Regions from separate parts of the Cupriavidus sp. FW305-27 genome, predicted to be linked through region 1. Evidence: predicted binding sites of a transcription regulator. Region 1 holds the regulator's gene; the other holds the start of a gene.

Region 1 (3,173 bases):
TCAGGAGCAGGCTCAGCGTCATCGCCACCATCAGCTCCACCAGCGACAGCCCCAGTTGACGATGCCGGCCGGCGTTGAGATACATCCTGGCGTTCCGCATGTCAGTTAACCGTGCCCTGCGTGGCCACGATGACCACCTGGGGGCGCGTGCCCATGTCGGACATGTCGACCCGTGCCGCGACGGTTCTGGCGGCAAGCCGGGAGATCCAGCCGATCTTGATGACAATCGGTGCGTCGTCCGCGCGGCCAGTGGCCGATGGCGTGCATCCCCATGAGAAGCCGGTGGCCTGGTCGTAGGCGACCATGTCCCGGCAAATCACGGCGCGTCCGCCAGGCAGGCCTGTGCTGACACGCTCCCAGAACTCGGCGACATCGAAATCCGCCAGTTGCTGCGCGCACCCGGCCGCCGTGCCCGGGCAGGCGATCGCGTACGGGCTGTTTGCTGCCGTGAGCGCGGGCGGCTGCCCGGTGGCAGTGTCGATGAAGTAGCGGTTCGGGATGATGGCTTCCGCCGCCGCGCCGGTTTGCGAGACGGCCGGATTGGCACGCATGCGCTCGGCCATCTCGGTGGCCAGCTGCATGGCAGTGGTGTCGTAGGAAGCTTGTTGCGTGAAGCGGGATGAATTCAGCAGCAGGCTGGCGACGCCGAGCACGCCAACCGCCAGAACGACAATTGCCACCAATGCTTCGAGCATGGCAAAGCCGGCTGCCCCGCGGCAGCGTTGACCCATTCTGACCCCCGTCAAAAGACGTCCGACTTCGTTAACTTCTTTTTTTGGTCTGCAATCCCGGGCCCTTTTAATATGCGACAGCGGGCCTTGCGGAAATGCAACGGGGATTAAACAACGATTTTGTTACTTTTGCTACCCCTTCCGGGGGGTGGACGCCGCAAACTCATCCAGCACGTCGCGGAATTCCGACACGTCCTCAAAGCTCCGGTACACCGAAGCAAAGCGGATATACGCGATCTTGTCGAGCTTGCGCAATTCGCGCATCACCAGTTCGCCGACCTGGCTGCTGGGGACTTCTTTCTCTCCCAGTGCCAGCAGTTTTTCTTCGATGCGGGTGATGGCTTCGTCGATGGCTTCGGCCGAGACCGGGCGCTTGCGCAGCGCCAGGCGCATGGAATCCTTCAGCTTGGCGCGCGTGTAGTCCACGCGCGAGCCGTTTTTCTTGACGATGGCGGGGAAGAACAGCTCGATCCGCTCATAGGTGGTGAAGCGGCGGTCGCAGGCTTCGCAGCGGCGGCGCCGGCGCACGGCATCGCCGTCTTCCGACATGCGCGTGTCGAGTACCTGGGTATTGGAATGACCGCAAAAGGGGCATTTCATGCCGGACCACCTTCAGTTGAACCCCGTCGCCTTGTCCGTGTTGTCGTTCTGCGGAGGCGGGGCGGGTTGGCGAGGCCCGCAAGCCGGTGCCCGAGGACGCCGGCTTGCGGAGCTGCCGGCCGCTCATGCGGAATCCGCATGGGCGGCCTCGATGCATCAGCCGTAGACCGGGAAACGCTTGGTCAGGGCTGCCGCCTGCTCGCGCACGCTGGCGATATTGGCGGCGTCGTGCGGGTTGTCCAGCACATCGGCGATCAGGTTGCCGACGATGCGGGCTTCTTCTTCCTTGAAGCCGCGCGTGGTCATGGCCGGCGAGCCCAGGCGGATGCCCGAGGTCACGAACGGCTTTTCCGGATCGTTGGGGATGGCGTTCTTGTTGACGGTGATATGCGCCTCGCCCAGGATGCGCTCGGCTTCCTTGCCGGTGATGTTCTTGGCGCGCAGGTCAACCAGCATCACGTGGCTTTCGGTGCGGCCCGAGACGATGCGCAGGCCGCGCGCGATCAGGGTCTCGGCCAGCACGGCGGCGTTCTTCACCACTTGCTGCTGGTATTCCTTGAACTCAGGCGTCAGCGCTTCCTTGAAGGCGACGGCCTTGCCGGCGATTACGTGCATCAGCGGGCCGCCCTGGATGCCGGGGAAGATCGCCGAGTTGATGGCCTTCTCGTGCTCGGCCTTCATCAGGATCACGCCGCCGCGCGGGCCGCGCAGGCTCTTGTGCGTGGTGGTGGTGACGAAGTCGGCGTGCGGCACCGGGTTCGGGTAGACACCCGCGGCGATCAGGCCGGCGTAGTGGGCCATGTCGACCATGAAGTAAGCGCCGATCGACTTGGCAACCTTGCTGATGCGCTCGAAGTCGATGCGCAGCGCGAAGGCCGAGGCGCCGGCGATGATCAGCTTGGGCTTCTTCTCCTGGGCCAGCTTTTCCAGCGCGTCGTAGTCGATGTCTTCCTGGGCGTTCAGGCCGTAGCTGACCACGTTGAACCACTTGCCGCTCATGTTCAGGGCCATGCCGTGGGTCAGGTGGCCGCCTTCGGCCAGGCTCATGCCCATGATGGTGTCGCCCGGCTTGAGCACGGCGAAGTACACGCCCTGGTTGGCCTGCGAGCCCGAGTTGGGTTGCACGTTGGCGGCTTCGGCGCCGAACAGCTGCTTGACGCGGTCAATGGCCAGCTGCTCGACGACGTCGACGTACTCGCAACCGCCGTAGTAGCGCTTGCCGGGATAGCCCTCGGCGTACTTGTTGGTCAGCTGCGAACCCTGGGCGGCCATCACGGCCGGCGAGGTGTAGTTCTCGGAGGCGATCAGCTCGATGTGGTCTTCCTGGCGCTGGTTCTCCTGCTGGATGGCGGCAAAGACCTCGGGGTCGATCTGGTCGATCGTAAAACGGCTGCGTTCGAACATGGCGAAACTCGTCTGAAAAATAGGGAATCCGATTCACGCATCGGGGGTAGGGCGCGCGGGGAAGGCTAGCGGCGACCAGCACCGGCGGCTTGTAACCGTCGGTGCAGGGCGCACCCTGCTTCCCATTCGCTGCCCAGGCGAGCGGCAGGCGCAAGCAACTTCACGCCTAGGCGTGCTGAACGCTACGCGAACGCGCAATGAACGTCACGCCAGAGAACTTGCGCTTCCTCGTGGTAGTGCCCACTGACTTCGCCAGTCGCGCAAGATGGAATGGTTGCGCGCAGTGTAGCGCGAGGCGGGCGCCCGCCGCAAGCCGTCGGCCCCGCCAGGCAAGCGCTGGCAAGGGCTGGCCAGCAACTTGCTGTTGCAAAGTCGTCATGCGGGTTTACACGAAACCGCTATCGCTCTCCGTTACAATTGCGGCCATGACAAACTTTG
Region 2 (3,173 bases), on a different contig from region 1:
GCCCTTGCGCTTGCCGCCCTGGTTCACGGCCACGGCGGTGTCGTTGACCACCTTCAGGAACGGGACCACGCCTTGCGACTTGCCGTTGGTGCCCTTGATGTGCGAGCCGAGTGCGCGCACGTTGGTCCAGTCATTGCCCAGGCCGCCGGCGAACTTGGACAGCAGCGCGTTTTCCTTCAGCGCTTCGTAGATGCCTTCCAGGTCGTCGGAGACGGTGGTCAGGTAGCACGACGACAGCTGCGAGCGGCGGGTGCCGGAGTTGAACAGGGTCGGCGTGGACGACATGAAGTCGAACGACGACAGCAGCTGGTAGAACTCGATGGCGCGCGCTTCGCGGTCCTTCTCGTTCAGCGCCAGGCCCATGGCCACGCGCATGAAGAAGGCCTGCGGCATTTCGATGCGGGTTTCATCGATATGCAGGAAGTAGCGGTCGTACAGGGTCTGCAGGCCCAGGTAGTTGAACTGGAAGTCGCGGCCGGCGTCCAGCGCGGCGCCCAGGCGGGCCAGGTCGAAGGTGGCCAGCTTTTCGTCCAGCAGCTCGGCTTCGATGCCGCGGGCGATGAACTTGGGGAAGTACTCGGCGTAGCGGCTGGACATCTCGCCCTGGGTCACTTCGGCACCCAGGATTTCCTTGCGGATCGTGTGCAGCAGGATACGGGCGGTGACCTGGCTGTAGTTCGGGTCCTTTTCAATCAGGGTACGCGCGGCCAGGATGGCGGAGTCGTACACCTGCGTCATCGGCACGCCTTCGTACAGGTTCTTCAGGGTTTCCTTCAGGATCGGCTCGGCGCTCACTGCGTTGCCAAGGCCGCTGCAGGCGTTGTCGATCAGGTCATGCAGCGCGGCGATGTCCAGCACGTGCGTGACGCCGCCATCGGTCACGTTGACCGAGATGCCGCCTTCCTGCACGCGGGCCACGGCCTGGGCGTTGGCCTGGGCGCGCTCGTCCTTGCGCTTCTCGCGGTACAGCACGTAGGCGCGGGCCACTTCATGCTCGCCCGAGCGCATCAGCGCCAGTTCCACGTGGTCCTGCACGTCTTCGATATGGATGGCGCCGCCGTTGGGGCGGCTGCGCACCAGTGCGCGCACGACGTTGTCAGTCAGTTGCTCGACGATCTCGCGCACACGCGCGGACGCGGCGCCCTGCCCGCCGTTCACGGCGAGGAAGGCCTTGGTCATGGCAACGGCGATCTTGGACGGCTCGAAAGCCACCACGGCGCCGTTGCGTCGAATGATCTTGTGATCCGGGTAGTTCGTATTGGCGGCGTTGGCGGGGGTCTGCTGCGCGGTCGGTGCAATACCGGCGGCGGCGCCACCCGTGGTGATTTCGTTCTGGGCCGTTTGCATGAGAACTCCTGTTTTTACCCTGGAAATAAGAGACAAAAGAGTCCCTGGCGAAATGCGGCGAAAAGAACGTCCCTCCCGGCGTGAGGTCGGGGGCGGACAGACTGCCTTTACGTGAACATTTCGCCAGGGACTCTTGTGATTCGCTGGCCTTAGCGGGCGGTTTCGAGACGATGCACGAACTTCGTGATCCCTGACTCACCCTTGGGGCCGGCTCCCCGGTTGGACTACTAGATATAGTGTGTGACGCGTGAAACTGGGCTAAGTATAGTGAAACGAATCCGAATGACCAGTCTTGACAAGCGCTATTTCGGGGGCGGTTGCGCCGATGCGGCAGCGCCACATGCCCGCAAGCCTAATACTCGCAAGGGTTTTCGCCAGACCGTTCGCAACTGCACATTTCACAAAAATTTTTTTGATTGTTGCGAGGTTGCGATAGCCCCACCCCGAGGCAGGGCATGTGCGCCGGAACGGGGCGCACGGGGATGGGGAATGAGGTTAAGGATTCGTCACCTGGCCAGCCGCGCCAGGGCACTGGTAGGGCAACATGCCGGGCGCCACGCCGGCCTGCCTGGCAAAGCGTGCCCAGTCGAAATGCGGGCCGGGATCGGTCTTGCGCCCCGGGGCGATGTCGCTGTGGCCGGCAATCGCGCGCACCGGGTAGGCGGCCAGCAGCGCCGGCACCAGCGCGGCCACGGTGTCGTACTGGGCCAGGGTGAACGGCAGGTCGTCGCAGCCCTCGATCTCGATGCCGATGGAGAAATCGTTGCAGCGGGCGCGGCCGAAGAAGTCGGACTGTCCGGCGTGCCAGGCCCGCTGCGTGCACGGGACAAACTGCACCAGCTCCCCCTCGCGCGTGACCAGGAAGTGCGCGGACACCTGCACCTGGTGGATGGTGGCAAAGTACGGGTGCTTGTTGGGATCGAGCCGGTTCTGGAAGAAGGCCTCGATGTCGCCGCTGCCGAACTGGCCGGGCGGCAGGCTGATGTTGTGCAGCACCACCAGGTCCACCGGCATGCCGGCCGGGCGCTCGTCAAAGTTTGGTGACGGCACGCGGCGCGCGGCGGGGACCCAGCCGTCGGCCTCTGGCAGATAGCGGTGCTCGGGCTTGCTCATGACGTGCCCTCGCCTTCCACGGTGCTGCGTTCGGCGGCGTCCATGGCCTCGCGGATGCCCAGTTGCTGGATACGGTAGCGCAGCTGGCGCAGGTTCAGGCCCAGCAGCGGCGCGGCCGCGGTGCGGTTGAAGTTGGTCTGCGCCAGCGCCTGCAGGATCAGCTCGCGCTCCACGGCTTCCAGCCTGGCTTGCAGGTCGATCGGGAAGACGATGCCGCGGCAGGCGCGTTCGGCGGGATCGCCGGCGGGCTCGGGTTCGGGCGCGCTGGCCGGGGCGGGCACCACGGGCGGCGGCTCTGCCGGGGCCGGCGCGGGCGCGGCGGCCGGCGGCACCGGCGCCCACATGCCTGCGGCGCCCCAGGGGGCGGAATAGTTGGTGGGCGCCATCGCCGGCGCGGGGGCATGCATCAGCCCGGCGCGCTCGGCGCCGGCGTCCAGCGGGCCCAGGTCGGCCAGCTCGATCTCTTCGCTCTCGGCAAAGGCGTAGGCGCGCTCCAGCAGGTTCTCCAGCTCGCGCACGTTGCCGGGGAACGGATAGGCCACCAGCCGTTGCAGCGCCGCCGGCGACAGCCGCTTGGGGCGCGGGTCGCCGTAGCGCACCGCCAGGTGGTCCAGGATGGCGCGCGCCAGCACCGGGATGTCTTCACCGCGCTCGCGCAGCGTGGGCATGCGCAGCGCCAGCACGTTCAGGCGGTAGTACAAGTCCTGCCGGAA

Evidence for each region. The regulator NrdR, encoded in region 1, represses ribonucleotide reductase genes. The targets are predictions, from matches to a motif close to CACNANATNTNGTG.
Region 2: a site for NrdR is predicted at 1,573-1,586, ahead of AC3WRI_RS20295 (ribonucleoside-diphosphate reductase subunit alpha). Genes of this name have one in related genera too.

What each region holds. Positions count from the first base shown of each region.
Region 1 covers NZ_JBYTAG010000008.1:129,652-132,824, forward strand. The annotation lists gene AC3WRI_RS05990 (PilW family protein) at 1-100, opposite strand, end outside; gene pilV (type IV pilus modification protein PilV) at 102-731, opposite strand; gene nrdR (transcriptional regulator NrdR) at 864-1,331, opposite strand; gene glyA (serine hydroxymethyltransferase) at 1,488-2,735, opposite strand; ZMP/ZTP riboswitch at 2,860-3,005, opposite strand; gene ybgC (tol-pal system-associated acyl-CoA thioesterase) at 3,161-3,173, shown strand, end outside.
Region 2 covers NZ_JBYTAG010000042.1:49,930-53,102, reverse strand. The annotation lists gene AC3WRI_RS20295 (ribonucleoside-diphosphate reductase subunit alpha) at 1-1,347, opposite strand, end outside; gene ampD (1,6-anhydro-N-acetylmuramyl-L-alanine amidase AmpD) at 1,843-2,460, opposite strand; gene AC3WRI_RS20285 (sigma-54-dependent transcriptional regulator) at 2,457-3,173, opposite strand, start outside.